3 regions of the Streptosporangium sp. H16 genome follow, and region 1 is predicted to be linked to each of the others. Evidence: riboswitches for the same ligand, from Rfam matches in the RefSeq annotation. Region 1 holds a riboswitch; each other region holds the start of a gene.

Region 1 (5,347 bases):
ACCCTGTCGAGTGCAAGCCACGATCCGTTGACCTGCGCCGCCCGAGACGGGGACGTCAGCTCCGTGTCATGTGGACGTAGATCTCGCGTCACGTCGGCGTGGGCCACGCGTCACCATCGGCTCGCCGCGCGTTCCGTGCCCCCTGCGGGCTCCGCGCCCGCGTGCGCCTCTCCTCGCGAGCCCGGGTTAGATCCATCTGCGCTGCGGGCTTCGCGCGCCCGCGTGCGCCTCCGGTCGTCTCCGGGCGAGCGCGCACCACCGCCCCGCCCCTCGACCCGTCACCTTCGCGCACCCCCGTGCGGCCACGCGTCCCGTACGGCGCGAAGGCCCGGCTCGCCTACTGGGGGCGAGCCGGGCCTGGGCGGTGAGGATCCAGCGGACTGCGGATACCGCGGGATCCACCGGCTCTTCCCTGCGAATTCACCAAACGGCTACGTCAGACCGCCCGGACGGATTCCGCCTGGGGACCCTTCTGACCCTGGGTGATCTCGAACTCGACCCGCTGGCCCTGCTCGAGGGCACGATAGCCGTCCATCATGATCGCGGAGTAATGGACGAACACATCCTTACCACCGTCTACCGCGATGAAGCCGTAGCCCTTGTCCGCGTTGAACCATTTGACGGTGCCCTGCGCCACTTGCGACTCCTCTTACTGGTCTTAAGGACGACGCCCATTCCTCTCGCGAAGTCCTCAATCGCCGGGACGGACTTCGCCACGTCGATCGTTCCGACCATACCTGTGGGAAGCGGTAGGGCAACAGAGTCAAGCACCAAACTACTGCTTTACAAGAGCTTTTAGTACGAGAACAGAGTTTCACCATCACCATTAGTTAGTTAAGGGTTACATGACCCATCTAAGCCCCTGAATATGAGCTTGCATCATAAAACACGGCACCCGCCCGGCCGGAGCCGGGCGGGTGCCGTGGAGTCGCGGGCGCCCCGGAGGGGGCGGCGCGGGGCGGCCAGGGCCGCGTCAAGCGGAAGAATCAGCCTCCGGCCACCGCCGGGATGATGGAGACCTGAACCCCGGAGGGCGTGGCCGTGTCGAGGTTGTCGACAAAACGGACGTCCTCATCCCCCACATAGACGTTGACAAAACGTCGGATCTTTCCCGATTCATCAAGAATCCGGGCGCCGATCCCCGGGAAGTCCGCGTCGAGCTTCTGAAGAACATCGCGCAGGGTCTCACCCTCTCCGTTCACCTCGGCAGCACCATCGGTGTAAGTCCGGAGAATCGTCGGAATCCGCACAGAAACGCTCATAATTCAGTACCTTTCACGATTTCTAGGCGATAGCCGCACGGAATGCGTCAAGAGAAGGCCGAATCACCGCGGTCGGGCGCGCCTCCGCGGCCACCGCGTCAAGGGTCTTGAGACCGTCGCCGGTGTTGAGCACCACGGTCTCGGCGTCGGGGTCGAGCGTGCCCGAGGCGACCAGCTTGCGCAGCACCCCGACGACGACGCCTCCGGCGGTCTCGGCGAAGATGCCCTCGGTCCTGGCCAGCAGCCGGATCGCGTCGACGATCTCGGCGTCGGTGACGTCCTCGACCGCGCCGCCGGTGCGGCGGGCGATGTCCAGGACGTACGGGCCGTCGGCCGGGTTGCCGATCGCCAGCGACTTGGCGATCGTGTCCGGCTTGACCGGGCGGATCACGTCGTGGCCCGCCTTGTAGGCGGCGGAGACCGGGGAGCACCCCTCGGCCTGGGCCGCGAAGATCTTGTACGGCCTGTCCTCGACCAGGCCGAGCGCGATCAGCTCCTTGAAGCCCTTGTCGACCTTCGTGAGCTGCGAGCCCGACGCGACCGGGATGACGATCTGGTCGGGGATGCGCCAGCCGAGCTGCTCGGCGATCTCGTAGGCCAGGGTCTTGGACCCCTCCGCGTAGTACGGCCGGAGGTTGACGTTGACGAAGCCCCACTGGTCGCCCAGCTCGTCGCCGATGAGCTCGGAGCAGAAGCGGTTCACGTCGTCGTACGTGCCCTCGATGCCGATGAGCCTGCCGCCGTACACGGAGGCCATGACGATCTTGGCCTGCTCCAGGTCGGAGGGGATGAACACGCAGGCGTCCAGCCCGGCCCGCGCGGCGGCGGCGGTCACGGCGCCGGCCAGGTTGCCGGTGGAGGAGCAGGAGAGGGTGTGGAAACCGAAGTTACGGGCGGCCTCGACGGCGATGGCCACCACGCGGTCCTTGAAGGAGTGCGTGGGGTTGCCGGAGTCGTCCTTCACGTGCAGGGAGCGGATGCCCAGCTCGCGGGCGAGGTTGCCGGCGTTGACGAGCTTGGTCCAGCCGGGCGCCATGTTGGGCTTGGCGGCCACGTCGTCGGGGACGGGCAGCAGCGAGCGGTAGCGCCAGATGTTGGTCGGCCCCTCGGCGATGCGCTCCCGGGTCACACGCCCGAAGTCGTACGCGATCTCAAGGGGCCCGAAACACTCGTTACAGGCGAAGCTGGGGCCGAGGTCGTAGCGGGCACCGCACTCCCGGCAGGACAGGGCGACGGCGGGGCCGAAGCGCCGGTCTCGCGCGTCGCCGGCACGACCGGAGGAGGTGGTGGTGTTCTCAGTGGTTGCGAGCGCCATGAAGCGAGGCCTTTCCCTCATCTTCGTCTGGACCACCCTGGTCACAGACCGGAATTGGCACCTGTCCCGGCCGACCTCGTTCAGATCACGAGTCTTGAACCGGGATGGTTGCCGGGGCTTCGCAGGGCCGGTCCCTCCACCCCTCTGGATGAGCAAATATTCAGTTGGAAACCTGACGCGCAGGTCCTCAGCACTCTACCCCGCCCCGCCGCCCTCCTGACTCCTTGTCTCACTGTGCGAGACATGGCGTGTTATCCACCGGACGACCGAACCTTGGCCGCCGGTCGCGAGGCACCCGGAACGCGTCCCGGACGGCAGGCGGGGCTCCCGCCGGACCCGCGATCCTCGGTGATCGCGGGTCCGGCGGGAGCCCCGCCCCCTCCCGGTCATCGCCGCCGGAGGCGACCCGCCGGAGCGGTCATCACCTCTGGAGGCGACCCGCCGGAGCGGTCACGGCACCCGGAACCCCAGGGTGTAGGGACCGGAGCCGGCCGCGCTGACCACCCGGTAGCGGTAGTAGCCGGGCGTGCCGGTGTAGGAGATCCTCTCGTCGGGGCCCGCACTGTCGGAGGTGGCGACGACCGTCCAGCTCCTGCCGTTCCATTTCTGCAGGTACAGGTCGAAGTCGGTGCCGTCGGCGCCGTCCAGGCAGGCGGTCTGGAGACCTCCGACGGTCAACCTGTAGTACAGGCCCCTCGGCTGGTAGGCGGACCGGCCGGCAGCGGCCAGGGTGCCGGTGTAGGTGTTCGGGAAGCCGGTGCAGGTGCCGGTGACCGGCGGCGGCGGATTGCCCGCGGTGGTCCGCAGGGTCAGGCCGTAGGCGGTGAGGATCTCGCCGACCGGCTGGAAGTAGGTGGTGCCGCCCTGGCTGCAGTCGCCGGAGCCGCCGGAGGTGACGCCCTGGGCCTGGTCGATGGAGATGAACGAGCCGCCGGAGTCTCCGGGTTCGGCGCAGACGTTGGTGCGGGTCAGTCCGAAGACGGTGCCCTGGGGGTAGGTGACACTGGCGTCGTGCTGCTGGATGAGTCCGCAGTGCCAGTCGGTGGTGGAGCCGGACCGGCAGACCGAGGCCCCCTCGACGGCGACCCGGGCGCCGGCGACGGGCACGGTGCCGCCCGCACCGTTGTCCACCGTCGGAGTGGCGGTCCAGTCGCTGTTGGTCGCGACCCAGGAGTAGTCGCTGCCCGGGAAGACCGATCCCTGGAAGGTGCCCTGGGCGACGCGGTTGAAGCCGGTGGTGGCGGCGCCGCTCCTTCCGCAGTGACCCGCGCTGACGAAACCCTGCTGGGTGCCCTTGAGCACGGAGAAGCCGATCGAACAGCGGCTGGTGACGCCGATGTAGTAGGCGTTGCCGCCCACCAGGTCGTGCAGGGTCAGGGGAACCTCGGTGCTGGGCAGCACGACCACCGCCTGCTCGTCCACCCCCGCGCTCTCGACGAAGTTCTGGGCGTCCTCAGGTTTCGGGGAGAGGACGACCACCTTGTTCCTCTTCACGTCGACGAAGTGCGCGCTCGACACGAGCGGCCGCGGGGGCAGGGCTTCGTCGATCTTCTGCTTGGTCACGGTGAGCTCCGCCAGCGACCTGGGGACGACCTCGGCCTGGGCTCCCAAGTCGAGGATTGTGGGGATGTCGGCGGCACTGGTGGTGGCCGCCACCAGGGTGTGCGCGGTGCTTCCCCTGAGCCAGACACCGCCGAAACGGGGGCCGAGCCTTCTGCTCAGCTGTATCGCGATCGGGCTCAGGCGGGCCTCGTTGAGCAGCCGGGCCTGGGCCTGGGCCGGGGTCAGGCCGAGGTCGCGCTCAAGCGCCTCCAGCATGTTCGGCGGCGGTTTCAGCGCGGCCGACACGGCCATGGTGGCGGACGGGGCGGCGGGCGCGGCCGGGGCACCCGCCGCCTGGCGTTCGGCGCCGGCCGGTACGGCGGCCAGGGCAAGTGCGGTGGCCGCCAGGACGCATGCCGTGGAAACAGCGTGTCTGCGGAACATGTGGTCTCTCCTCGACCTCGGCTTGCACAGCGTGAGGGGAGATCGCCACATGTCACCGATTGATCACGCGACGTGGGCAACGCCACCTTAAATCAGGCGAGGCCCCTGGAGCCGCGCGCCACGCGGAAGGCGCTCTTCAACGGTTCCGACCGGGTGGGCGCCTCGGCGGGCAGCCCGCCGGAGGCCGGGCGGCCGGGCCGGAGACCGGGCGGCGGTCAGAAGCCGTAAGCGTCGCCCAGGGCGCCCTGGACGTACTTGCGCGCCTGGTGGATGCGTGACTTGGCGGTGCCCAGCGGGATGCGGAGCTGCTCGGCCACCTCGTTGTAGTCGAGCTGGCAGATGTCGCGCAGCACCAGCGCCTGGGCCAGCTCCGGCTTCTCGGCCTCCAGCGCCTCCATCGCGTCGAGCAGGTCCAGCCGGGACCCGGCGATCACGCTCACCCGGGCCACGTCCGGCTTCTGCAGCGGCAGCTCGTCGGAGCTCTGCTCGGCCGCGCGGCGCTTCAGCGAGCGGTAGGTGGTCCTGGCGCAGTTGGCGGTCACGATGTGCAGCCAGGTGCTGAACCGTGCGCGCCCCTCGAAGCGGCCGATGTTGCGTGCCACCGCGAGCAGGGTGTCCTGGCAGGCCTCCTCGGCGTCCTGCCGGAAGGGGAGGATCCGGCCGCAGTGCCTGAGCACGGCGGGCTCGATCCGCTTCAGCAGCTCGCCGAGAGCGCGGTGGTCGCCCTGGGCGGCCGATCGGGCCAGGTCCTCGGTCGTCTCGTCCAGCGCCATCACGGGCCCCC
Region 2 (5,347 bases), on a different contig from region 1:
CCTCCTGACGGCCGCGACCGCGTCATCGCCTACGACCGGCGTGGCTTCGGCCGCTTGAGCCGGCCCACTGCCGGCTACGGCACCTTCGCCGCCGACCTCAACGCCCTCATGGACGAACTCGACCGGCAGGACGCGGTGCCGGCCGGGTCCTCGATGGGCAGCGGCGAGGTGACCCGCTGCCTGGGTGCGGCGTCGACCGCTGATCGCATACGAGTCCTACGGGGTGCCGCCCCGGGCGGCGCGGCGGCGCTCGGTGAGCCGCCGGGCCTTGGCCATGTTGCCGCAGTCGGCCATGCGGCACCAGCGGCGGGAGCCGTTGCGGCTCTGGTCGAGGAACAGCCATCCGCAGCCGCCGTCGCGTATGGGGCAGCGGCGTATCCGGGGCAGGTCGGCCGTCCGCAGGACGTCGAGTGCGGCCTCGGCGACCCGGTCGGGTATCAGCATGGCGGGTATCGTGCCGTAGGTGAGCCGTACCTGCGGCGGGTCGCCTCTGTCGAGCACCAGCGCGGCTCTGGCAACTGCCCCGGCCCATCGCTCGTGCAGCACGACCAGCGCGGCCCCGGCCGCGATCGGATCCCCCTCGCCCGCGTCGTCCGCCGGCCCGCCGTCGGCGGGCCGGATCGTTGCGAGCACCACGAGGTGCAGCCCTTCCCGGATGTCCCGTACGGTGGCCAGCCCCGCCTGCGCCGACGCGGGATCGTCGTGCCACGCCTGGCCGGCCCGATCGTGCTCCGCGTCGCTGATCAGGCCTGCCCTGGCCGCCCAGCGCAGCAACGTGGGGGCGTCGGACAGATAGTCGTGGGGCGGCCCGCCGTCGAGCGGTACGCCTCGTTCGAGCGTGTTGACCAGATCGAGCGCGGGGTGCCCGCCGACCAGGGGAAGGTGTTCCACGTCGAGTGACATGCCCTTGAGGCTACCACTCAAGGCAGGCAAGGAGGTTGCACGGTTCGGTGCGTTGAGCATCGGATCACGTGACTCGGGCGCCCTCGGGCAGGGGGGCGGCGGCCGTGGCCGGTGCGCCCTTCCGCCGGCTGGACAGGACCGGCTCGGCCAGCACGATGGCGAACGCCGCCAGGCTGAGCAGCGCCCCGGCCAGTGCCGTGCTGCGCACGCCCGGACCGGGCAGGAGCACGCTGCCGAGGAACGCGCCCGCGGTGATACCCACATTGAACGCCATGGAGGTAGCGGCGCTCGCCATGACCGACTCGCCCGGCGCGTACACGAGCACCCGCGATCCCAGTACGGCGGTCAGGCCTGCGAGTGTGAAGCCGGACAGGGAGATCGCGATGACGGTCCCGACCGGGGAGGCGCCGAACGCGTACTGCCCGGCGAGCGCCAACGCCTGTAGGCCTATGAGCCCCGTCATGGTGCTCCAGCCGTGGCGGTCGACGAGGTAGCCCACCACGAACACGCCGGTCAGGCCCGCGATCCCGCGTGCCAGCAGAAGCGGGCCGATCGATGACTCGGTGAAGCCGCTGACGTCGCTCAGGAACGGGCTGATGTAGGTGAACGCCGTGAACGCGCCGGTGACCGCGACCGCCGTGGTGGCCACGATCGACAGGTACCGGCCGCGGTCGGGCGCGCTGCCCCGGTCCGCCGCGCCCTGCCCGGCGGGCGTGTCGGGCAGGACGGCCGCGATCGTGGCGAGGACGAGCAGGGCCAGGCCGCTGAGCGCGAGGAACGCCACCCGCCAGTTGGTCTGCTGGCCGAGCCACGTGCCGGCCGGGATGCCGGTCAGCGCGGCGCTGGAGGCACCGGCGTACAGGATGGACAGGGCCCGGCCGCGCACCTCGACCCGGAAGAGGCCGGCGGCGGCCGGCGTCACGATGGCCCAGAACAGCGCCTGGCTCAGCGCGGTCACCATCCGGGCGCCCATGAGCAGCCAGTAGTTCCCCGCCATGGCTGACAGGCAGGTCGCCACGACGAAGATGCCTAAAAGGACGCACAGCAGCCGCCGCCGGGGCAGCCGGCGAGTCAGTCGCGTGAGCGGCAGGGACACCAGCACGATGATCAGGCCGTATCCGGTGACCAGGAGTCCGACCGCTGACGGGCTGGTGCCGAGATCCTGGGCGATCAGGGGGAGCAGGCCGATGGGCAGCGACTCGGTGGTCACGTAGATGAACACGGCCAGGGTCAGGGCGGTCAGTGCGACGATCGCCGACTTGCTTCCGAAGCGTTCTTGCACGGGGTCTCCTCGGCTGGTTCACCACCGTTCTGGATGATGAAGGTAGCTTCTTCGTGTCGCCTCGCGAGAATATCCTGTTGGACATGAATGTAGACGTGTGTGTGCTACCGGTCAATACAATTTAGACGGTACACTGACGGCTGTGTCGGAGCCCGAGCGCGGGGCGGCTTCCGGCCATGTCATGCGCCTGGAAATTCAACAGGGTCGCAGGGGCGTGCCGGCCGGGTGGTCGAGCAGCGCACCCGGGGCCTGGGGAGGAGATGCCACCCGAGACCGAGCGTGACCGCCGGATCGCCGTTGTGTTCGAGCGCGCGATCAAGCCGGCGATCTCCGCCTCGACTGCTGACCCCCGACGAACTTCCGGGCGGGACACTAAGGCTTGACAGAGATCTATGTATTTCCTACCTTCTAAATAGGTTAAGAGTGTCAGTGAGAAGCCCCGGCCGGCTGACCGGCAACCCTCGCACCGCGCGGGGTGCCCCCGGGGGAGACCTGGCGGCACGGTGGGCGTGCCGCAAGCGCGGACCCCTCACCAGGGTTACGAGACATGCCCGGGAGCGCCACATGTCGAAGACCAGCACACCGGACCACGCGAGCCCCGTCGGCCTCGACACCCACGGCCACCACCGGCCCGGTGGCAGGCCCGGCCCGCGTTACCCCTTCCAGGGGTGGATCGGCACACCCGCCTTCCGCGAGAACACCGGCTTCACCGTCATCGCCCGTCCGTCGGGCGAGACCGACGCCTGGCGGATCCCGGTCGAGCCGTTGCACGCCGACTGGGACCAGCCGTACCGCAGAGCCGCCGTATGAGCGCCGCGATCGCCGTCGTCGGCGCCGGGCCGACGGGCACCTGCCTGGTGGAGCGCATCTGCGCCAACGCCGCCGACCTGCTCGGCTGGCCGTCGCTGGACGTCCACGTGATCGACCCCCACCCGCCGGGCGGCGGGCGCGTCTGGCGCCACGACCAGCCGGACCTGCTCTGGATGAACTCCACCGCCGCCGACGTGACGCTCTTCACCGACGAGTCGGTGCGCTGTGAGGGACCGATCCGCCCCGGACCCACGCTGGCCGAGTGGCTCGGCTGCGACCCCGGCAGGTTCGCCTCCCGCCCGGCACAGAACGGCTACCTCTCCCACGTCTTCCGGCAGGCGGTGGCGACCGCCCCGCGCGGCGTCCGGGTGCACGTGCACGCCGCCCGCGCCGTCGACCTCGCCGACGTCCCCGGCGGGCAGGCGGTGACGCTGGACGACGGCCGGACGATCGAGGCCGACGCGGTGATCCTGGCCCAGGGACACAGCGACGTGACGCCGACGAGGGAGGAGAGCGCGCTGGCCGATCTGGCCGCGCGCGGGGGGCTGCGCTACCTGCCCACCGGCTACGCGGCGGACCTCGACCTGGACGGTGTTCCCGCGGGGGAGCCGGTGATCGTGCGGGGGATGGGGCTGGCCTTCGTCGACCTGATGGTGCTGCTCACCTCGGGCCGGGGCGGCCGGTTCGTCCGCGAGTACGACGGGGAGCTGGTCTACCTGTCCAACGGGCGCGAGCCCCTCCTGCACGTGGGGTCGCGGCGCGGCGTGCCGTACCACTCCAAGACCGGTTACCGCTTCACCGGCGCCCGCCCGCCGGTGCCGCGCTTCCTCACCCGCGAGGCGCTGGGCGAGGGACCGTGGAACTTCCGCCGCGACGTGTGGCCGCTGGTCGCCAAGGAGCTGGCCTTCGCGTACTACCACGAGCTCATCACCGCCCACCCCGAGCGCGCCAAGCTGGGCTGGGCGCGGTTCGAGGAGGGCTTCGCCGCCGAGGAGTGGCGCAGCCTCAGGATGCGCAAGCTGATCCGTGAGGCCGTGCCCCGGCACCCGGACCGGCTCGACCTCGACCGGCTCGACCGGCCGCTGGACGGCATCCGGTTCGGCGACCAGGCCGGCCTGCAGAAGTGGATGCACGGCTATCTCGCCGCCGACCTGCGGCGACGTTCGGACCCGGCGCACAGCGCCGACCACGCGATGATCCTCGGGCTGCTCTCCGTCCACGGTGTCCTCGCCGAGTTGGGCGTTTCCGACCCGTGGTTCGGCGGGTTCTTCAGCTACGTCGCCAGCGGCCCGCCGGGACCCCGGCTGGAGGAGCTGCGCGCCCTGGCCAGGGCGGGGGTGGTCACCTTCCTCGGCGCGGACCTCAAGGTCGACCACCACGACGGGCGCTGGCGGGCACAGAGTCCCACCGTGCCCGGCGGCGTGACGGCCACCACCCTCGTCGAGGCCAGGCTGCCCGCGCCCAGCGTGAGCCGGGCCGTCGACCCGCTCATCGCCGCGCTCCGCGACCGGGGCGAGCTCGACGAGGAGTCGGGTCTGGTGAACGTACGGACCGCCGACCGCCGCCTGCTCGACAGGTCCGGCACCCCGCACCCCCGCAGGTTCGCCTTCGGCCCCTGGGTCGTCGGCGGCCGGGCCAGCGGCGGCTTCGCCAGGCCGCACCTCAACGCCCCGCTCTTCCGCCACGCCGACGCCCTCGCCCGGATCGTGCTGTCCGAGGCCGCCGGAACCCAGATACGACGGCACGTCGCATGAACCGCCCCGATCACCCCGATCACGCCGGTCGTCCCGGCCGGCGCCTCACCGAGCCGTCCGAGCCCGCCGTGGAAACGCACGCCGTACAGAGCGACGCCCTGATCGCCCGGGGGAGGAACGGCGAGTTCCTGCCGTGGCCGGCCACGTCCTGGAAGGTCTCCGAGGACGGGCTGACCTACACCTTCGAACTCCGCGACGACGTCACCTTCCACGACGGCGAGAAGTTCGACGCCGCCTCGGTGAAGGCCAACCTCGACCAGCTCGTCTCGCCCGGCTACAACGCCGCGGTCAGCGCCGTCCAGCTGCGCAACTTCGACGGGGCGGAGGCGACCGCGCCGCACACCCTGAAGGTCACGCTGAAGGCCCCCGACGGATTGTTCCTCGACTTCCTCTCCTCCCCGTACGCGGGCCAGGTTTCCCCGAAGTCGCTGAAGAGCGCCAAGGACCTCAAAGCGGGCGGCGTCGACGTGGTCGGCACCGGGCCGTTCATCCTCGACCGGTTCACCCCGGCCAGGAGGTCCACTACAGGCGCAACCCGAACTACGACTGGCCGCCCACCGGCGCCGCCCACCAGGGTCCCGCGCACCTGGCCGACGTC
Region 3 (5,347 bases), on a different contig from region 1:
AGAGCCGTCACTGACCCGCCGGACCGACGTCGTTCCCGCGGGGCCACGGTGCGGGCGGCGGAGCCGACAGGGAGCCGGTGGGGCGCCCGGCCGCCGTGCCCTCGTCCACGGACGACACGGGCCGGGCACACCCGTGGCCCGTCCGCGTCGCCCGCTCCGGCCGCTTCGTCCGAGGCCGGTTCAAACCCGCACGTCCAGGTTCGAGGCCGGTTCAGACCCGCACGTCCAGGTTCGAGGCCGGTTCAGACCCGCACGTCCAGGGAGGTGAGACCGCGGATGACGTAGCCCGGCCCCCAGACGGGCTCGGCGGCGAGTTCCATCTTCGGGGCCCTGCGCAGCAGGGCGCCGAAGGACTCGATCAGCTCGACCCTGGCCAGCGGTGCCCCGAGGCAGAAGTGAATCCCTGCGCCGAAGGAGATGTGCGGGTTGTCGGCCCGGCCCACGTCCAGGCGGGCGGGGTCGGCGAAGACCTCGGGATCGCGGTTGGCCGAGCCGAACAGCAGCGCCACCTCGGTGCCGCGCGGGATGTCGACCCCGCCCACCGAGATGTCCTCCAGCACCCAGCGCTCGAACATCTGCAGCGGGGTGTCCCAGCGCATCAGCTCCTCGACCGCCGTGGGCAGCAGGGTGTGGTCGGCGCGGAGCCGGTCCAGCTCGGCCGGGTTGCGGAACAACGACCACCAGCCGTTGCCGGTGACGTTGACGGTGGCCTCGTGCCCGGCATTGAGCAGCAGCACGCAGGTGCCGACCAGCTCCTCCTCGGTGAGCCTGTCACCCTCGTCGGCCACCAGGGCGAGCGCGCTGATCAGGTCGTCGCCGGGGTCGGCCCTGCGGGCGCGGGCCAGCTCGACGAGATAGGCGGAGAACTCCTCGGCCGCCCGCACGGCCGTGTGCTGGGCCTCGACCGACGGCTGGAGCTCGTACATGCCGCAGATGTCGGCCGACCAGGGCCGCAGCAGGTGCCGGTCGGCCTCGGGGACGCCCAGCATCTCGGCGATCACGGTGACCGGGAGCGGCTCGGCGACCTCGGCGATCAGGTCTCCGCCGCCGCGCTCGACGAAGTCGTCCACCAGTTCCCCGGCCATCCGGGCGACCTTGGGACGGAGCGCCTCGACCATGCGGGGGGTGAACGCCTTCGACACCAGCCGCCGGAGCCTGGTGTGCACCGGCGGCTCGACATCGAGCATTCCCGCCCTGATCACCCGCCAGAACGGGTCCTGGAACTCGGGGTCGTCCGGCCTGCCGAACTCCTGGTGCGAGGCCACGTGCAGGTAGGAGCGGCCGAGCCTGCGGTCTCGCAGCAGCGCGTTGACGTCGGCGTACCTGGCCACCAGCCACTGGCCGGTCGGTTCGAAGAAGCTGACCGGCCGCTCCCGCCTCAGCTCGTCGTAGACGTCATAGGGGTGGGCGACGAATTCCGGATTCCAGGGATCAAAGCGCACGTAAGCATCGTAATCCCCGGTCCAGGATCAGGTCTGCTCGTCCGGCTTCCCTCTCTCGACCGGCTCGTCCGCCCGGCCCGCCGGGGTCTCCGCGCCCACCGGGGCCTCCGTGCCCTTTGGCGTCTCCGGGCCGGCCTCGCCCTCGGTCTCGTAGCGGGAACGCAGCTCGACCGGCTTCCGCCCCGCCTTGCCGCGCATCCGGATGTTCAGCAGCTCCACCAGCAGCGAGAACGCCATCGCGAAGTAGATGTAGCCCTTCGAGATGTGCTGCTCGAACCCCTCGGCGATGAGCACGACGCCGATCAGCACCAGGAAGGACAGGGCGAGCATCTTGATGCTCGGGTGCCGGTCCACGAAGCGGCTGATCGGCCCGGAGGCGACCAGCATCACGATGACCGAGACGATGACGGCCGCGATCATGACGCCCAGCTCGTCGACCATGCCGACCGCGGTGATCACCGAGTCGAGCGAGAAGACGACGTCGAGGATCATGATCTGGATGATCACCGAGGTGAAGGAGGAGGCGACCTTGCCCTCGGAGTGGTGGGACTCTCCCTCCAGGCTGCCGTGCATCTCGTGGACGCTCTTGCCCAGCAGGAACAGGCCGCCGAGTATCAGGATCAGGTCGCGCCCCGATATCCCCTGCCCGAAGACCTCGAACATCGGTTCGGTGAGCCTCACCACCCACGACAACGCCAGCAGCAACAGGAGGCGGCTGAGCAGGGCGACGGCGAGGCCGAGCTTGCGGGCCTTGTCGCGCTGCTCGGGCGGGAGCTTGCCCACCAGGATCGAGATGAAGATGATGTTGTCGATTCCCAGGACGATCTCCAGGGCGACAAGGGTGAAGAACCCTATCCATATCTCCGGGCTGGTCACCCAGTCCATTGCTTCCTCCTTCGTCGGCCGGCGCCCGAACGCACCGCCGGCCCAGCTGCCCGAGTGCTTCTTCGACTGACTGCCTGGACGACCGGGGGACGCAGGGAGTTCCTTCCCCCTCATCACGCTTCGCTGGCAAATCCGCCGGGCGTTCCCGAGGACGCCCGCTCCGGCTCCGATATCGGGTTGATCACGTTTCGGACTTGCGGGGCACCGCGAGGTGTCGGTTATAGTTCCCCCGTAGGTCATGAGTGCCAGTGACAAGCCCCGGCTCGCTGGCCGGCAACCCTCGCGTCCGCGGCGGGGTGCCCCGGGTGAGGACCTGGTCCGGCACGAGGTGTGCCGGGCAAGCGCGGGCTCCAGGCACCTGTGTCATGGGTTGGGGTCCGATGACCTCGAAGGAGCCCTGGCATGTCCACCCTGACGATCTTCACCCCCGCGAGCCTCGCAAACCCCGCGAGCCCCGCCCCCGTCGTCCCGGCCACCACCGCCGCTCCTGTGACCGTCCCCGAGACCTACGCGTCCGGTGACCGCCCGATCCCGGCCGTGCTCGGCTCGGACCTGGAGGTCCCGGTCAGGGGCGGCAGGCTCGTCCGCTACGCCAACCTCGACTACGCCGCGAGCGCCCCCTGTCTGGAGCCGGTCAGCGCCGCCGTCGCCGCCGCGCTCCCGGCCTACTCCAGCGTCCACCGCGGCGCCGGGTACGCGTCCCAGCTGACCACGGCCCGCTACGAGCAGGCCAGGCATACGGTGCGCGCCTTCGTCGGCGCCCGTCCCGACGACTCGGTGATCTTCACCCGCAACACCACGGACGCGACCAACCTGCTGGCCCGCAGCCTGCCCGAGGGCACCACCGCCGTGGTCTTCGACACCGAGCACCACGCCTCGCTGCTGCCCTGGGAGCGGGTCGTGCGGCTGGCGGCCCCCGCCTTCCCCGGCGAGGCCGTCCGCGCCGCCGACGACGCCCTCGCCTCGATCGACGGCCCCAAGCTGCTGGTCGTGACCGCCGCCTCCAACGTCACCGGGGAGCTCTGGCCGATCGCCGCGCTGGCCCACATCGCCCACCGCCACGGGGCCCGCGTCCTCGTCGACGCCGCGCAGCTCGTCCCGCACCGCCGCCTCAACCTGACGGCGCTCGACCTGGACTACGTGGTCTTCTCCGGCCACAAGCTCTACGCGCCGTTCGGCACCGGCGCGCTGATCGGCCGTTCCGACTGGCTGGCCGAGGCCGAGCCGTACCTGCGGGGCGGCGGCGCGGTGAAGGCCGTGAACGACGACGGCACCGAGTGGCACGACGACCCCGAGGCCCGGCACGAGGCGGGGACCCCGAACGTGCTGGGCGCCGTCGCGCTCGCCGCGGCCTGCGACGCCCTGATCGCCACCGGCTGGACCCCGCTGGTCCGCGAGGAGGAGCGCCTCCTGGAGCGCCTGCGCGCGGGTCTCGCCTCCGTCCCCGGCGTGCACGAGCTGTCCCTGTGGGGCCCGGACCACCCGCGCGTCGGCATCGTCTCCTTCGTGGTGGACGGCTTCACCGCCCGCGAGGTCGCCGAGGTCCTGTCCGGCGACCACGGCATCGGCGTCCGCGACGGCAAGTTCTGCGCCCACCCCTTCGTACGGCACCTGCTGGGCGCCAAGGACGGCGGCTGCGACGACGTCACCGCCTCCGCCGTCCGCGCCTCCATCGGCATCGGTACCACCTCCGAGCACGTCGACCGGTTGATCGACGCCCTGCGGGATCTTGCCTCGCGCGGCTGACGTGACAGCATGGCCCTATGACTGAAGGCGCGCCCCGCGAGCTGAGCGTGGGAATGGGGGCGGGGGCCGAGGCCGTGCGGGGGGCGCACGGCAAGGAGCTCGCGACCGAGGACATGATCCTCAACATCGGCCCGCAGCACCCGTCCACGCACGGCGTGCTGCGGCTGCGGCTCACCCTGGACGGGGAACGGATCAGCTCGGCCGAGCCGATCGTGGGCTACATGCACCGGGGCGCGGAGAAGCTCTTCGAGGTGCGCGACTACCGGCAGATCATCGTGCTGGCCAACCGGCACGACTGGCTGTCGGCGTTCGCCAACGAGCTGGGCGTCGTGCTCGCGGTGGAACGGATGCTCGGCATGGAGGTGCCGGTCAGGGCGGTCTGGACGCGCACGCTGATGGCCGAGCTCAACCGGGTGCTCAGCCACCTGATGTTCCTCGGCTCCTACCCGCTGGAGCTCGGCGCGATCACTCCGGTCTTCTACGCGTTCCGGGAGCGCGAGACCCTCCAGGCCGTGATGGAGGAGATCTCCGGCGGGCGCATGCACTACATGTTCAACCGGGTCGGCGGCCTGAAGGAGGAGATCCCCGAGGGGTGGACGGGCCGGGTCGCCCAGGCCGTGGCCGACGTGCGGCGACGGCTGCCCGACATCGAGAACCTGATCGTCGGGAACGAGATCTTCCTCGCCCGCACGCGCGGGGTCGGCGTCCTCGACCGCGAGACGATCATGCAGTACGGCGTGAGCGGCCCCATCGCCCGCGCCTCCGGCGTCGACGTCGACCTGCGCAGGGACGAGCCGTACCTCGCCTACGGCGAGCTGCCGGTGAAGGTCGTCACCCGGTCGGCGGGAGACTGCCACGCCCGCTTCGAGGTGCTGCTGGAACAGGTGAAGGTCTCCCTCGACCTGGCCGACGCCTGCGTGGAACGGCTTCTTGACCTGCCCCCGGGGCCGGTCAACCAGCGCCTGCCCAAGGTGCTGAAGGTTCCCGAGGGCCACACCTACGCCTGGACGGAGAGCCCGCTCGGCCTGAACGGCTACTACCTGGTCTCGCGCGGCGAGAAGACGCCGTGGCGGATGAAGCTCCGCTCGGCCTCCTTCAACAACGTCCAGGTGCTGCGCGAGATGCTCCCCGGCCACCTGGTCGCGGACATGGTGGCCATCCTGGGCTCGATGTTCTTCGTCGTCGGCGACATCGACAAGTGACGAGTGACGAGTGACGAGTAAGGCACGGTTGGAACCGCATGACCGAACCCGGTGAGGATCAGGAGAGGGCGA

Evidence for each region. Region 1 has a riboswitch for S-adenosylmethionine ahead of thrC (threonine synthase). Riboswitches for the same ligand answer to the same signal wherever they lie in the genome.
Region 2: another riboswitch for S-adenosylmethionine. It lies ahead of ACTOQ2_RS35540 (hypothetical protein); the one in region 1 lies ahead of thrC (threonine synthase).
Region 3: another riboswitch for S-adenosylmethionine. It lies ahead of ACTOQ2_RS29020 (aminotransferase class V-fold PLP-dependent enzyme); the one in region 1 lies ahead of thrC (threonine synthase).

The regions. Positions count from the first base shown of each region.
Region 1 is NZ_JBPXMD010000055.1:26,390-31,736, reverse strand. Features, by position in the region: gene ACTOQ2_RS41345 (cold-shock protein) at 437-637, opposite strand; gene ACTOQ2_RS41340 (MoaD/ThiS family protein) at 987-1,262, opposite strand; gene thrC (threonine synthase) at 1,285-2,577, opposite strand; SAM riboswitch class I at 2,592-2,732, opposite strand; gene ACTOQ2_RS41330 (S1 family peptidase) at 3,028-4,563, opposite strand; gene ACTOQ2_RS41325 (RNA polymerase sigma factor) at 4,779-5,336, opposite strand.
Region 2 is NZ_JBPXMD010000032.1:39,814-45,160, reverse strand. Features, by position in the region: partial or broken gene ACTOQ2_RS35555 (alpha/beta fold hydrolase) at 1-174, shown strand, start outside; gene ACTOQ2_RS35550 (CGNR zinc finger domain-containing protein) at 217-903, opposite strand; gene ACTOQ2_RS35545 (MFS transporter) at 968-2,185, opposite strand; SAM riboswitch class IV at 2,601-2,712, shown strand; gene ACTOQ2_RS35540 (hypothetical protein) at 2,750-2,995, shown strand; gene ACTOQ2_RS35535 (FAD/NAD(P)-binding protein) at 2,992-4,749, shown strand; partial or broken gene ACTOQ2_RS35530 (ABC transporter substrate-binding protein) at 4,746-5,204, shown strand; gene ACTOQ2_RS35525 (ABC transporter substrate-binding protein) at 5,123-5,347, shown strand, end outside.
Region 3 is NZ_JBPXMD010000020.1:70,706-76,052, reverse strand. Features, by position in the region: gene ACTOQ2_RS29035 (SAM-dependent methyltransferase) at 1-14, shown strand, start outside; gene ACTOQ2_RS29030 (cytochrome P450) at 243-1,442, opposite strand; gene ACTOQ2_RS29025 (TerC family protein) at 1,470-2,327, opposite strand; SAM riboswitch class IV at 2,562-2,677, shown strand; gene ACTOQ2_RS29020 (aminotransferase class V-fold PLP-dependent enzyme) at 2,730-4,073, shown strand; gene ACTOQ2_RS29015 (NADH-quinone oxidoreductase subunit D) at 4,091-5,275, shown strand; gene ACTOQ2_RS29010 (acyltransferase family protein) at 5,314-5,347, shown strand, end outside.